Regions from separate parts of the Streptomyces sp. NPDC054872 genome, predicted to be linked through region 2. Evidence: riboswitches for the same ligand, from Rfam matches in the RefSeq annotation. Region 2 holds a riboswitch; the other holds the start of a gene.
The links. A riboswitch is a leader RNA that binds a small molecule or an ion and turns the genes downstream of it on or off. The one in region 2 is predicted to bind cobalamin.

Region 1: another riboswitch for cobalamin. It lies ahead of ACWGIH_RS06395 (ribonucleoside-diphosphate reductase subunit alpha); the one in region 2 lies ahead of ACWGIH_RS24660 (ABC transporter substrate-binding protein).

What each region holds. Positions count from the first base shown of each region.
Region 1 is NZ_JBSGYY010000004.1:122,491-130,159, forward strand. Features, by position in the region: gene ACWGIH_RS06395 (ribonucleoside-diphosphate reductase subunit alpha) at 1-1,981, opposite strand, end outside; cobalamin riboswitch at 2,119-2,242, opposite strand; gene ACWGIH_RS06400 (hypothetical protein) at 2,342-3,073, shown strand; gene mctP (monocarboxylate uptake permease MctP) at 3,151-4,800, opposite strand; gene ACWGIH_RS06410 (DUF3311 domain-containing protein) at 4,797-5,066, opposite strand; gene ACWGIH_RS06415 (YbdD/YjiX family protein) at 5,188-5,385, opposite strand; gene ACWGIH_RS06420 (carbon starvation CstA family protein) at 5,382-7,535, opposite strand; gene ACWGIH_RS06425 (GntR family transcriptional regulator) at 7,633-7,669, opposite strand, start outside.
Region 2 is NZ_JBSGYY010000021.1:7,378-15,046, reverse strand. Features, by position in the region: gene ACWGIH_RS24685 (alpha/beta hydrolase family protein) at 1-798, shown strand, start outside; gene ACWGIH_RS24680 (DUF2252 domain-containing protein) at 948-2,321, shown strand; gene ACWGIH_RS24675 (haloacid dehalogenase-like hydrolase) at 2,318-3,460, opposite strand; gene ACWGIH_RS24670 (helix-turn-helix domain-containing protein) at 3,656-4,522, shown strand; gene ACWGIH_RS24665 (VOC family protein) at 4,528-4,992, shown strand; cobalamin riboswitch at 5,000-5,185, shown strand; gene ACWGIH_RS24660 (ABC transporter substrate-binding protein) at 5,252-6,310, shown strand; gene ACWGIH_RS24655 (FecCD family ABC transporter permease) at 6,307-7,338, shown strand; gene ACWGIH_RS24650 (ABC transporter ATP-binding protein) at 7,335-7,669, shown strand, end outside.

The DNA of each region.
Region 1 (7,669 bases), on a different contig from region 2:
GTTTCAGCTCCTCCACCAGGTAGGCGTTGACCTGGAGGAACTCGCCGCTCAGCGTCTCGCGCTTGAACAGGTTGGAGACCTGCGGCTCGATGCACTCGTACACGCCCGCGATGGACGCGATCGTGGCGGTCGGCGCGATGGCGAGAAGCAGCGAGTTGCGCATACCGGTCGCGGCGATACGTTCCCGCAGCGCCGCCCAGCGCTCCGGCCAGGTCAGCTCGACGCCGTAGTGGTCGGGGTGCAGGACGCCGCGCGCTGTGCGGGTCTTCTCCCAGGCGGGCAGGGGGCCATTGCGCTCGGCGAGGTCGGCGGACGCCTCGTACGCGGCGAGCATGATGCGCTCGGCGATACGCGTCGAGAGGGCACGCGCGGCGGGGGAGTCGAAGGGCAGCTTCAGCTGGAAGAAGACGTCCTGCAGACCCATGGCGCCCAGGCCCACCGGGCGCCAGCGGGCGTTCGACTTCCCGGCCTGCTCGGTCGGATAGAAGTTGATGTCGACCACGCGGTCGAGGAAGGTGACGGCGGTACGGACGGTCTCGTCGAGCCGCTGCCAGTCGATGTCACCGGCGGCCGTGTCCACGAACGCGCCGAGGTTCACCGAGCCCAGGTTGCAGACTGCCGTCTCGCCGTCGTCCGTGACCTCCAGGATCTCCGTGCAGAGGTTGGAGGAGTGGACGGTGTGGCCGGGCTCCGCCGTCTGGTTGGCGGTGCGGTTGGCGGCGTCCTTGAAGGTCATCCAGCCGTTGCCGGTCTGCGCCAGGGTGCGCATCATGCGGCCGTACAGCTCGCGGGCCGGGATGGTCTTGCGGGCCAGCCCGGCGGCCTCGGCCTTGCGGTAGGCCGCGTCGAACGCGTCGCCCCACAGGTCCACGAACTCGGGCACGTCGGCCGGGGAGAACAGCGACCAGTCCTGGTCGGCGGCGACCCGGCGCATGAACTCGTCCGGGATCCAGTGCGCCAGGTTGAGGTTGTGCGTGCGGCGCGCGTCCTCACCCGTGTTGTCGCGCAGCTCCAGGAACTCCTCGATGTCGGAGTGCCACGTCTCCAGGTAGACAGCGGCGGCACCCTTGCGACGGCCGCCCTGGTTCACGGCGGCGACGGAGGCGTCCAGGGTCTTCAGGAACGGAACGATGCCGTTGGAGTGCCCGTTCGTGCCGCGGATCAGCGAACCGCGGGCGCGGACGCGGGAGTACGAGAGGCCGATGCCGCCCGCGTGCTTGGAGAGGCGCGCGACCTGGTGGTAGCGGTCGTAGATGGAGTCCAGCTCGTCCAGCGGGGAGTCGAGGAGGTAGCAGGAGGACATCTGCGGGTGCCGGGTGCCGGAGTTGAAGAGCGTCGGCGAGGACGGCAGGTAGTCCAGGCGGCTCATCAGGCGGTACAGCGCGGCGACTTCGTCCACCGAGCGCGTGGAGCCGTCCTCGGCCAGACCGCTCGCCACGCGCAGCATGAAGTGCTGCGGGGTCTCGATGACGTGCCGGGTGATCGGGTGGCGCAGGAGATAGCGGCTGTGCAGGGTGCGCAGGCCGAAGTAGCCGAAACGGAAGTCGGCGCCGTCCTCGAGGGCGGCCTCCACGAGACCGTCGAGGCGCTCCGCGTGATCGGTGACGAACGCGGCCGTACGGTCCGCGATCAGACCCTCGCGGTGCCCCACGGCGACCGAGTCGGAGAAGGACCGCACGCCCTGCGACGCGGCCTCGTCCCGGATGCTGAGGCTGAGGAGCCTGGCCGCGAGCTGCGAGTACGTCGGGTCCTCGGAGATGAGGCCGGCCGCGGCCTCGGTCGCAAGCTCCCGCAGCTCCGCCACATCAGCCTTGGCCGAGCGGCCCCGCAGCGCGGCGGCGGCGACCCGGCCGGGGTCGGCGTCGGGGAGGTCGGCGGTGAGGTCGGTCAGGGTACGCAGCAGCGCGGTTCCTGGGCCGTCGGCGGTCTGCTGACCGCCGGTGTTCTGCGCTGACGCAGGTTCGGCTGGCGCGATGGTCACGTGGAGCACTCCCTCGCTCGGCTCAGGGCCTTGGGGAGGGGTGAGTGACACACGGGGGCCCGCCCTGGGCAGGGCTGCGCTCCGCGTCCACCAGCCCATTCCACGAGGCCCGGACGTCGTCGGCACCCGGACCGGTCGGAACGGATGCGCTGTCGACAGGTCTTCGGACTAGAGAGCACGACAAATGCGCACTCATACACCGTTGCGGGACAGTTCCGGACTTGCACCGGATTCCCCTGCGGCGACAGCGAGCACGAGCATACATCTTGTGCTGGCTCTGGGAGTCAGCCCCACATCTTGTGTCGGCGCGCGTATCCCCTAGGGTGGCGCCGAACTGATGGGCGACCAGGGGGAGACGGCGTGCGAGGGCGGGGCGCGGGCTGTGCGGCGGTGGTGCTGATGCTGCTCACCGGGTGCGGGGAGGGCGGCGAGAAGGCGGAGACGAAGCCCGCGCGCCCCCCGGCCACGGCGGCCGGAGTCGACGGAGACGTGGACCCCGGCAAGGTCTTCACGGACGCCGAGCTGAAGGCGGCGCTGCTGCCGGCGAAGGCCGTCGGCGCGCGGGCCAAGGTGGTCAACGGCACCACGGGCGGCTTCAACCAGCACTACGGGGGCGGCGACTGGGGCGGGTGCGAGGCCGGCCGCGGGGCGAGCGCGGAGCTGTCCGGCATGCGGGGAACCAGCGCCGGCCACATGATCCTTCCCTTCCCCGGCGCGATCGCCGACGAGGGGGACCCCGTCCTCTCCCAGACCTTGGTCTCGATGCCGGACGCGCGGGCCGAGCGCCACGTCGAACTGCGCCGACAACTCCACAAGGTGTGCCCCAGCGTCACCGTGGACACCGAGGCGGCCCCGGTGGTGGAGCATCACGTGGCCGAGGACCTGCCGGGCATCGGCGACGAGGCGATCCTGGAGAGCACGCGGTACGAGGGCGGCGACGACTACGACGAGGAGACCCGGTACTACAAGGCCGAGGTGCGGGTCGGCGGCGTGCTCGTCCTGGTGGACGCGGGCCCGCACAAGGACCTGGTGATCTCCTCCGCGGCCAAGGCGGCGGGGCGGGTCAGGACCGGGCTCTACAAGGCCTCGTAAGACCTCCTGATCCGCACACGACAGCGGGCCGCCGGAGTCGGATCCGGCGGCCCGCGTCACGTACGTACGGAGAGGACTCAGTGCCCGCCCGGCGCTCCCACCGTGGCCGGCGGCAGCTCCTCCACGACGCCGGGGTCGCCCGCGTCCGCCGTGTAGTCGCCGGGAGACGTCTCGTCGATGCCGTCAGGGGCCTTCATGGCGCGCAGGACGAAGGTCATGACCACGGTGACCACCACGTTCAGGACGAACGCCGTGAGGCCGATGTAGCCGATCTCGCCGATGCCCGGGATCTCGTCGGACGAGCCGCCGAAGTGCTTCTGGGTGGGCGAGGCGACGCCGTACGCGGCGGCCGTGCCGTAGACCATGCCGACCGCCCAGCCCGCGAGCAGCGCCCAGCGGTGGAACCACCGCGTGAACAGGCCGCCGACGAGCGCGGGCATGGTCTGCAGGATCCAGATGCCGCCCAGGAGCTGGAAGTTGATCGCGACCGTCTTGTCCATGGTGAGGACGAAGGCGAGCGCGCCGACCTTCACCAGGAGCGAGACCAGCTTGGAGACCTTGGTCTCCTGCGCGGGTGTCGCGTCCGGCTTGAGGAAGTCCTTGTAGATGTTCCTGGTGAAGAGGTTCGCGGCGGCGATGGACATGATGGCGGCCGGCACGAGCGCGCCGATGCCGATCGCCGCGAACGCGACGCCGGTGAACCAGTCGGGGAACATGTTCTCGAACAGCTGCGGGATCGCCAGCTGGCCGTTCTCGACCTTCACCCCGGCCGCGATCGCCATGAAGCCGAGCAGCGCGAGCAGACCCAGCATCAGCGAGTACAGCGGCAGGATCGTGGTGTTGCGGCGGATCACGTCGCGGCTCTTGGAGGAGAGCGTCGCCGTGATCGAGTGCGGGTACATGAACAGCGCGAGCGCGGAGCCGAGCGCGAGCGTGGCGTAGGTCCACTGCCCGGCCTCACCCGGCGCGAGACCCGCGACGGGCTTGCCCGCCGCGTCGTTCGCCGCCGAGAACTTGTCGTTCGCGGCCTGGAAGATCTCGTCGAAGCCGCCGAGCTTGATCGGGATGTAGATGATCGCCACGGCGATGACCAGGTAGATCAGACCGTCCTTGACGAACGCGATCAGCGCGGGCGCGCGCAGGCCCGACGAGTACGTGTACGCGGCGAGCACCGCGAACGCGATCAGGAGCGGCAGGTCCTTGATGAACCAGTTCGTGTCCGGGCCGCCGCCGACGCCCATGACGTCGAGCACGGCCTGGATGCCGACCAGTTGGAGCGCGATGTACGGCATCGTGGCGAGGATGCCGGTGACCGCGACGGCCAGCGAGAGCCCCTTGGAACCGAAGCGTCCGCGCACGAAGTCGGAGGTGGTCACGTATCCGTGCTTGTGCGAGACGGACCACAGGCGCGGCAGGAAGGTGAAGATCAGCGGGTAGACGAGGATCGTGTACGGCACCGCGAAGAAGCCGGCCGCGCCCGCCGCGTAGATCGCCGCCGGGACGGCCACGAAGGTGTACGCCGTGTAGAGGTCGCCGCCGAGCAGGAACCACGTGACCCAGGTGCCGAACGACCGGCCGCCCAGGCCCCATTCGTCCAGGCTCTCGGTCTCGGCCTTGCGCCAGCGCGCGGCCAGGAAGCCCATCGCCGTGACGGCGGCGAAGAAGAAGATGAAGACGGCGAGGGCGATGCCGTTGACGCCGCCCGTGTCCGCTGCGAGCTCGTTCATCGGGTCGCACCCCCCTGGGCCTGCTCGGCCTTGCGGGCGCGCTGGTCACGCTGCCACAGCTTGTAGGCGATCATGGTGAGAGCGGTCGAGATGACCACCCACAGCATCTGGTACCAGTAGAAGAACGGGATGCCTATGAAGGTCGGTTCGACCTTCGCGTAGGAGCTCACCCAGAGCATCGCCACGAACGGCGCGACGAGACAGAGGGCAACGACCACCCGGACCGGCGTGATCACCGGTCTGCTCACTTCAGGCGCATCTGACACTTCGCGGCTCCGCTCCCTCGCTTATCCCACCTTTAACGTGCGGGAAATCTAAGCGAGAGGATTGATCTATGGAACCCCCGTCCGGATACCGGACGCGTCGATGTGCCTGGTCGGCGCGGGCTCAGCAGCAGCGGAACCCTTGCCTCGGGTCGGACTCCTGGCGGTCCGTCCGCATTCGCTCGAACTCCCGCCGGGAGGGGACGGATGCCCCGGGATGGGTCCTCCGCGTGTGCTCCACATAACGGTCGTACGCGGACTCATCGGTCAACTCCCGGGCGTACCACCGCACCCAGCGCAGGCCGCGCAGCACCCACGTCATGACGGGACCTGCGCGTCGTCGGACGACCTTGCCTTCGCCGCCGCCAGTTCGGCCTTCTCCTCCGGTGTCGCGATGAGCCCGGCGGGCGCGGTCAGCTTCGACTCCACGTACTCGGCCTCGCTCAGCTTCGACGACTGCGGGTTGCGGACGTGCTTCACGCAGATCCGTGCCGCGTCCGCGATCACGACGATGATGAGCAGGGCGAGAGCGGCCGAAAGGACGCCGTCCACGGTGGAGTTGGTGACGACGGTGTGCATGTCGTCCATGTTCTTGGCCGGTGGCAGGACCTTGCCCGCGTCGATGGCGTCCTGGTAGTTCGAGCGCTGCTGGAAGAAGCCCACACGCGGGTCGCTGGAGAACACCTTCTGCCAGCTCGCGGTGAGCGTCACCGTGGCGTCCCAGGCGAGCGGAATGCCCGTGATCCAGGCCCACTTGAGGCGCCCGGACTTCACCAGGAGCGTCGTGCAGACGGCGAGCGCGACCGCGGCGAGGAGCTGGTTGGAGATGCCGAAGATCGGGAAGAGCTGGTTGATCCCGCCGAGCGGCTCGTGCACGCCCACCCACAGGAAGTAGCCCCACAGGCCGGTGACGGCCGCGCTCGTGATGATGAGACCGGGCTTCCAGCTGACGTTCTTGAAGGGCTTGTAGACGTTCCCGAGCATGTCCTGCAGCATGAACCGGCCCACGCGCGTGCCCGCGTCGAGCGCGGTCAGGATGAACAGCGCCTCAAACATGATCGCGAAGTGGTACCAGAACGCCTTCATGGAGCCGCCGGTGACCTTCGAGAAGATCTCGGAGACACCGACCGCGAGCGTGGGTGCACCACCGGTGCGCGAGAGCAGCGAGGACTCCTCGACGTTCTTGGCCGCCTGCGCGAGTTCCTCGGGGGAGATGGAGTACCCGAAGTTCGCGACCGCCTGGCTGGCTGCCTGGACGTTGTCCCCGATGACGCCGGCGGGCGCGTTCATCGCGAAGTACAGCCCGGGGTCGATGATGCTGGCCGCGACGAGCGCCATGACCGCGACCGACGACTCCATCAGCATGGAGCCGTAGCCGATCATCCGGATCTGCGTCTCCTTCTGGACCATCTTCGGTGTGGTGCCCGAGGAGATCAGCGCGTGGAAGCCGGACAGGGCCCCGCAGGCGATGGTGATGAAGACGAACGGGAAGAGCGACCCGGCGAAGACGGGCCCGTCGCCGCGTGAGGCGAAGTCGGTCACCGGGTCCATCTTCATCGTCGGCAGCGTGATGACGACGCCGAGCGCGAGCAGCAGGATCGTGCCGATCTTCATGAACGTGGAGAGGTAGTCGCGCGGCGCGAGCAGCATCCACACCGGCAGGATCGAGGCGATGAATCCGTACGCCACCAGCCAGATGACCAGCGTCGAGGGCGCCAGCGTGAACGTGTCCGCGAGGGACGACTCGGCGACCCAGCGCCCGGCGACGAGCGCGAGGAGCAGCAGGGTGATCCCGATGAGGGAGACCTCGCTGACCCGGCCGGGGCGCAGGATCCGCAGGTAGAAGCCCATGAAGAGCGCGATCGGAATGGTCATCGCGATGGAGAAGGTGCCCCACGGTGAGTCCGCGAGCGCGTTGACGACGACGAGCGCGAGCACTCCGAGCAGGACGATCATGATGGCGAACGCGGCGAGCAGCGCGGCGGCCCCGCCGAAGGGCCCGATCTCCTCGCGCGCCATCTGACCGAGCGACTTGCCGTCGCGCCGGGTGGAGAAGAAGAGGACGACCATGTCCTGCACGGCGCCCGCGAAGATCACTCCGACGATGATCCAGATGGTGCCCGGCAGGTACCCCATCTGCGCGGCAAGGACGGGCCCCACCAGCGGCCCCGCGCCCGCGATCGCCGCGAAGTGGTGCCCGAGCAGGACACGGCGGTCGGTCGGGTGGAAGTCGATGCCGTTGTCCAGGCGCTCCGCCGGGGTGGCCCGCTTCTTGTCGACCCTCAGGACGCGGACGACGATGAACTTGGAGTAGAAGCGATAGGCGATGGCGTACGAGCCGAGGGCCGCGGCCACCATCCAGGCGGCCGACACCTCCTCGTCGCGCGAGAGCGCGAGGACGGTCCAGCCCGCGGCGCCGACCAGCCCGACGAGGGTCCAGATGACGATGGATCGGGGATTCGCTGTGCGCACCGGCTCGTCCTCCCGTTCATCATGCGATGACGGGAGGAACGTAGAGCAGCAAGGTGATCTGCGCCAGACCCCGGAAGAGTCCTTTGGGAGGAACGGGTCAGTCCGTGGGGCGCTTGAGGCGTGCCACGAACTTG
Region 2 (7,669 bases):
TCGCCCCGCCCCGCGCCGGCCGTCCTGATCCTCCCCGCCATGGGCACCCCCGCCCGCTACTACCGCGCGTTCGCACGCCAGTTGAACGCCCAGGGGCTCACCGCCCTGACCGTGGACATGCGGGGGCAGGGCGAGAGCACCCCGCGCGTGACGGACGCGGACGCCCTCGACCACGGATACGGCACGATCGTGGAGCGGGACCTCGTCGCGGTCGTCGAAGCGATACGTGCCGAACTGGGCCCCCGGCCACCGCTCTACCTCCTCGGCCACAGCCTGGGCGGACAACTCGGCCTGGTGCACGCGGCATTGGGCGTCGGGCCCGGCGTCGACGGAGTCGCCCTCGTCGCCTCGGGCTCCGTCTGGTTCCGGGCGTACGGTCCGCTGCGCGGGCCCCTGCTGCTCATCGGCGAGCTGTTCGCCGCGGCCACGTCGACGCTGCTCGGCCGGTGGCCGGGGGCCCGGCTCGGCTTCGGCGGCAACCAGCCCAAGGGCGTCATGCGCGACTGGGCACGTCAGGGGCGTACCGGCCGCTACTCGTCCCCAGGCTCCCCGCACGACTACGAGGCGGCCCTGCGCACCCTCACGCTGCCCGTCCTCGCGGTCTCCGTCGAGGGCGACACCTGGGCCCCCGTGGCCGCCCTGGACCACCTCGTCGGCAAGGTGCCCGCGGCCCGCGTCACCCGCCTGCGGTACTCCGTGCGGGAGGCGGGCGCCCGCCTCGACCACTTCGTGTGGACGCGGGCCGGAGAAGCGCTGGCCAAGAGGGTGGCGGCATGGGCGGTGGCTGGCGGAAGCTGAGGTCCCGACACAACCGGCACATCACCGGCACACCGCCGGTCAGGTCACCCGTTCGGCGTACTCGGCATGCGTACGCGCCGGAGGCGGCATTGGCTGCTCCTGAGGGGAGGCTGTTGCCGGGTGCCGCCGACGGAGAGGGGCGAGGGGCGATGACCACTCCGCAAGAGCGTGCCCGCCAGGGCAAAGCCGCCCGCAAGCGTGCCTCCCGCTCCTCGCACGGGGTGTGGATACCCTCCGCCGACCGCGCCGACCCGCTGGCCGTCCTCGATCGGCAGGGCGCGGACCGCGTCCAGGAGCTGCTGCCCATCCGGTACGCCCGCATGGCGGCCTCCCCGTTCTCCTTCCTGCGGGGCGCCGCAGCCGTCATGGCGGGGGACCTCGCCGCCCAGTGGGACACCGGTCTGACGGTCCAGCTCTGCGGCGACGCGCACCTCTTGAACTTCGGCCTGTTCGCCTCACCGGAGCGGGCCCTGCTCTTCGACCTGAACGACTTCGACGAGACCTGGCCCGGCCCCTTCGAGTGGGACGTCAAACGCCTGGCCGCGAGCGTCGCCGTGGCATCCCGCGACAACGGCCACCCGCGGGGTGCGGCACGCGCGGCCTGCCTCGCCGCGGTGGCGGCGTACCGCACCTCCATGAGGCGTCTTGCCGGACTCGGGGAACTGGCCGTCTGGTACGAACGGACCGACACACGCGACCTGTTGCCGCTCATCGGCTCCGCGGGCCACCGCAAGCGCGCGGCGAGCGCCATGGACCGCGCCCGCCGCCGCACGAGTCTTCAGGCGCTCGGCAAGCTGACCGAGAAGGTCGACGGAGCTCCCGGCGTCCGCCGCATCATCCACGACCCACCACTCATCGAACCCGTGAGCGCCCCGGACCTCGCCGCGCTCCGCAAGATCTTCGGCGACTACCGCTCCACGCTCTCCGAGGAGCGCCGACTCCTCCTGGACCGCTACCACTTCGTGGACGCCGCGCGGAAAGTCGTCGGCGTGGGCAGCGTCGGCACCCGCTGCTATCTCGTGCTCCTCGCCGGGCGCGACGTCGGGGACCCGCTCTTCCTCCAGATCAAGGAGGCGGTCCGCTCGGTCGTCGAGGAACACCTCCCGGCGGGCCCGTACGTCCACCCCGGCCACCGGGTGGTCGCGGGCCAGCGGCTCCTCCAGGCGGCCGGCGACATCTTCCTCGGCTGGATGACGGGACCCCGTGGCCGTGCCTTCTACTGGCGCCAACTGCGCGACATGAAGGGCTCCGCCGACGTCGAGTCGATGTCCCCCGCGGAACTGCGCGCCTACGCCGGTCTCTGCGGCACGGCCCTGGCCCGCGCCCACGCCCGCTCCGGCGACCGGATAGCCATCGCCGCCTACTTGGGCGGCGGCGACACCTTCGACCGGGCGATGGCGGACTTCGCGCTGCTGTACAGCGCGCAGAACGCCCGGGACCACGCGGCGCTGACCGAGGCGATCTCCTCGGGCCTGATCGACGCCGCGGGGCGGGAGGGCGGGGACGGAGCCGCGAACGCCTAGCGGATCTCGTCCGGGACCACCGTCAGCCACCGCTTGTCCGCGGTGACCTTCTGGCCGAGCTCCCGCTGCCGGTCGGCGTTCTCGCGCTTCATCCCGTCCAGCTCCTTCATGTACGAGTCCTTGCGGTTGACCCAGACCCGTGCTCCGCCGTGCTCCACGTCCGCCGAGTGGAACAGCATCGGCCCGTCGCTCTTGGGGGTGTCGCCCGCCACCAGGACGGGCTTCTTCCACTCGTCGATGTACGTGTTGATGGCCGCGGGCTTGCCCTGGAACCAGGTCATGGGCGCCCACAGGTGCGGCGTCAGCTCATGCCCCGCGAGCTTCTTCTGGTCGAAGCGGCCTTCCGCGATCTCCTTGCGGGAGCTGGTGACCTCGCCGGTCTTGCGGTTCTTGAGCTGCAGGCCGACACCGATGACGTTCTCGGGCTTCACGTCGTAGCCGTACTTGGGGTCGGAGAGGACCATGCGCACCAGATCCTCGCTGGCCGCGCTGACGACGTAGACCTCGATGCCGTGCTCGCGCAGCGTCTTGTGGAGTTCCTGCATGCCGGTGAAGAACTCGGGCGGCTTCACCTCGGTCTTCGTCAGCTTCCCGTCCGCGTAGTACTCGGCGGGGATCGGCTTGTCGTGGGCCAGGAGTTCGTCGACGTACCCCTTGAGCTCCTTCAGCGTGAAGCCGGAGAAGATCTGCGCGACCCACGGATAGCAGACCTGGTCGTCGACCTCGCAGAGCCGGTTGTAGTAGCTGTAGAGGCTCTCCTTGTGCTTCGCCGTGTCCTTGAAGGGGATGATCTTCAGCGACGGGTCCATCGACTTGCGGGTCAGCACCCCCTTCATCTCCAGGAAGGGCAGGAGGGACTCCTCCAGGTCGTTGCGGTACGTCGTGTTGTCCGCGTCGAAGACGGCGTACGCGCCCTTGTCCTCGTTCTTCGCGATGACCTTGCCCAGCTTCTTCGCGACGGGCTTCGGCCAGTGCTTCAGCTCGGACGTCGCGGCCTTCGCCGTCCTCGCCGTCTTCGCGGAGGCGTCCGCGGCCGTCGCGTCCTTGCTCGGCCAGAGCGCCGTCCCCGCCAGAACGGCCGCGGTGAGCGCGCCCGCCGTGCCGATGACGGCCAGCTTGCCCTTTGCCTTTGATGCCATGGTTCCGTGCCCCCTGAGAGCGGTCTGCGCCCCGTCCGGAGCGGCGGGTCATCGTATGAGGTCACGCCAGGGATTCCCATGATCGACATCACCGGACGGAACGGGCATGGGACCTGCGCGCGCGGGTAGGGGAGATGGACGCACGCCCTGATTCCGGGCCTGCTCCGGAGCGCCGTCCGTCGCATACTGGAAGGCATGGAGACCGTCTCCCGGGAGTTCGTGCGGGCCGCCCCGCGGCTCGACGGCATGGTGGTGTCCGCCGTCGGCTACCGCACGCTCGGCGAGCGGCCGGGCCTGCACCGCGGCCTGCCGTCCCCGTACCTGACGCTGATCTTCTCCCTCGACGGCCCCGTCGTCACCGGCCGCACCCCCGAGCAGGCGGGCGGCCGCGACGCCGACCGCACGGACATCGTCCTCGGCGGCCTGCACCAGTCCCCGGCGTACGTCGTACGGCCCGAGCACGAGGCGGGCATCCAGCTCGCCGTGCACCCGCTGGCCGCCCGCGCCCTGTTCGGCGTACCGGCGGCGGAACTCGCCGGTGAGCTGGTGACACCCGGCGCGGAGGTGATGGGGCGCCGCGCCGCCGAACTGCGGGAGCTGCTGTGCGAGCAGGGCGGCTGGGAAGAGCGGTTTGCCTCCCTGTCCGCCTACTTGAGGCAGCGCGCGGCCGCCGACACCTCCGCCGGCTCCGTGCGCCCCGAGGTCGGCGAGGCCTGGGCCTGGCTGGCCCGGCACCGCGGGGTGGGCACCTTGCGCGGACTCTCCCGGCACGTCGCGCTCAGCGAACGCCGCCTCACCACCCTCTTCCGCGCCGAGACGGGCCTGAGCCCCAAGCAGGCGGGACGCCTGATGCGCTTCCAGCGCGCACGGAACGCCGTCGTACGCCCCGTCGCGGCGGGCGCGACCCCTGACCTGGCCCGCGTCGCCGCCGACTGCGGCTACTACGACCACTCCCACCTGGTGCGGGACTTCCGGCAGTACACCGGTGCGAGCCCCAGCGCCTGGCTGGCCGAAGAGTGCCGGAATATCCAAGCCGGGAGCTATGGCGGGGGCGAAGAGTAGGACTCATGAACACGACCGAGAAGCAGAACCAGCAGCCCCTGCCCGCCTCCACTCCCGCCTCCGAGGAGCGCGCCCCCGCGGTCTGGCCGACCCTCCAGGCGCACGACGCCCCCGCGCTGATCGACTTCCTGGTCGGCACCGTCGGCTTCCTGCGCACCGCCGTCTACGAGGACGGCGACCGCGTGGCGCACGCCGAGCTCGACTGGCCCGAGGGCGGTGCGATCATGCTCGGCTCGTACGACGAGAAGTCCCAGGACTGGTGCCTGAAGCCCGGCACCTTCGGCGCGTACGTCGTCACCGACCGCGTGGACGACCTCTACCAGCGGCTCAGCACCGCGGGCGTCGAGATCATCCGCGAGATCGAGGACCAGCCGTACGGCAGCCGGGAGTTCGCGATCGCCGACCCCGAGGGCAACAAGTGGTCCTTCGGCACCTACCGCGGCGCACCGAGGCCCCAGCAGCCGTCCTGACCTCGCGTGATAGCTTGCGCACGCCAGTCAACCCACACCAGGGCCAGGGAATCCGGTGCGAATCCGGAACTGACGCGCAGCGGTGAGGGGGAACGGGCGGGGCCACGGCCACTGGGCGTCCACGGACGCCTGGGAAGGCGCCCCGCCCGGCCGATCCCCGAGTCCGAAGACCTGCTGGCACCTTCGTCCGCACACCGGGCGGCGGAGGTGACGAAGCAGGCCAGGCTCCGCGTATGAGCCGTGAGACTCAAGGGATCTCGTGTCCTCCACCACCCGTCGTGCACGTACGGCTGCTCTTCTCGCCACGGCCTTGGCCGTCACCCTGACCTCCTGCGGCGGCTCATCGGGGACCCCCGGCACGTCCACCGCGGACGACAGGGCCGCCGGCTACCCGCTGACCCTCACCTCCTGCGGCGAGAAGGCGGAGATCAAGGCGCCGCCGCGGCGAGCGGTCTCCCTCGACCAGGGCTCCACGGAGATCCTGCTCTCCCTCGGTCTCGCGGACCGCATGGCCGGCACCGGCACATGGACGGACCCGGTGCTGAAGGGCCTGGAGAAGGACAACGCCAAGGTCGACCGGCTCGCCGACCGCTACCCCTCCTTCGAGAAGGTCCTCGCCCAGGAACCGGACTTCGTCACCGCCTCCTTCGTGGCGACGGTCAGCAAGGGCGGCGTCGCCGACCGCGCCAAGTTCACCGAACTCGGCGTACCCGCCTACGTCTCGCCCTCCGACTGCGCGGGCAAGGACAACAGCGGCGACGGCGACGGCAAGCGGGTCAAGACGCTGACCATGGACACGGTCTACGGCGAAGTGCGGGGCCTGGCCAAGGCGTTCGGGGTCGACAAGCGCGGCGAACGGCTGATCGCCGACCTCAAGGGCCGGGTGGCGAAGGCCACGAAGACCATCGAGGACGGCAAGGCGGCCGACACGTCGCTCCTCTACTGGTTCGCCAACTCCGACGCGCCCTACATCGCCGGCTGCTGCGGCGCCCCGGGCATCATCACCCGCGAACTCGGCGTGCGGAACGTCTTCGACGACACCCGCGACGAGTGGCCCCAGATCAACTGGGAGACGGTGGCCGACCGCGACCCGGACGTCCTGGTCATCGGCGACCTCACCCGAAAGTCGCAGACGGCCGAGAGCGCGAAGAAGAAGATCGAGTTCCTGGAGTCCAACCCGGTCACCAAGAACCTGACCGCCGTGAAGAAGAAGCGGTACGTGCTGCTGAGCGGCCAGGCCATGAACCCGACGATCCGCACGGTGGACGGCATCGAACAAGTCGCCGCCGCACTGCTCGACTTCGGCCTCGCCAAGTGAGGACGGCCGCCCCGGGCGGCATACGTTCCGCCCTGCTCCGGACGGCCGGCCTCGCCGCCCTCGCCCTCTCCGTGGCGGTGGCCGTCACCATCGGCCCCGCGGACATCTCCGTACCCGACGTGTGGTCGGCGGTCGCGGCGCACCTCGGCTGGGGAGAGGCGAAGCTGACGCCCATCCGGGACGGCATCGTCTGGAACCTGCGCATGCCGCGCACGCTCCTCGCGGCGGTCTGCGGCGCGGGCCTCGCGGTCTGCGGAGCCGTCCTCCAGTCCCTCCTGCGCAACCCGCTCGCCGACCCCTTCGTGCTCGGCGTCTCCTCGGGGGCGTCCACGGGCGCGGTCGCGATCGTCGTCCTGGGGGTCGGCGGGGGAGTGGTGTCGGTCTCGGCGGGCGCCTTCGCCGGGGCCCTCGTCTCGTTCGCGCTCGTGCTGCTGCTCAGCCACACCCTGGGCGGGAGCACCGACCGGGTGGTGCTCTCCGGGGTGGCGGCGATGCAGCTCTTCTCCTCGCTCACCTCGTTCGTGATCCTGACGTCGGGCGACGCGGAGACGACGCGGAGTGTCCTGTTCTGGCTGCTCGGCTCGCTGAGCGGGGTGGGCTGGACGGACGTCGCACTGTGCGCGGCGGTGCTCTTCGTGGCCCTCGCCGTCTGCCTGACGCAGGCCCGCACCCTGGACGCGTTCGCGTTCGGCCAGGACGCGGCGGCGACGCTGGGCGTCCACGTGACCCGTATCCGGCTGCTCCTCCTCACCACCACGGCCCTGCTCACGGCGGCACTGGTCAGCAGCGCGGGCGCCATCGGTTTCGTGGGCCTGGTCCTGCCGCACGCCGCCCGTGCCCTGGTCGGCTCCGGGCACGCACGTCTGCTCCCGGTGACGGCGCTCGCGGGCGCGGTGTTCCTTGTGTGGGTGGACACGCTGGCCCGCACGGTCCTCGACCCCCAGGAGGTCCCCGTGGGGGTGGTGACATCGCTGATCGGCGTCCCGGCGTTCGTCCTGGTCCTCTACCGCACGAGGAAGACCACATGACCCCGCACACCGACTCGGGCCTACGGGCGGACCGCGTGACCAGGACAGCCGCGGGCCACCTCATCATCGACGGAGTGACCCTGGCGCCGCCCCCCGGCGCCACGGTCGGACTCCTCGGCCCGAACGGCTCGGGCAAGTCCACCCTCCTGCGCATCCTGGCGGGCGTGCTGGCCCCGACGTCAGGGGTGGTCACGCTGGACGGCGATCCGTTGCGGGACGTGGGCCGCCGCACGGTGGCGCGCAGGGTGGCGGTGGTGGACCAGGACGCCACCACGCAGGTCGAGCTGTCCGTGGAGGAGGTCGTACGACTGGGCCGCATCCCGCACCGCAG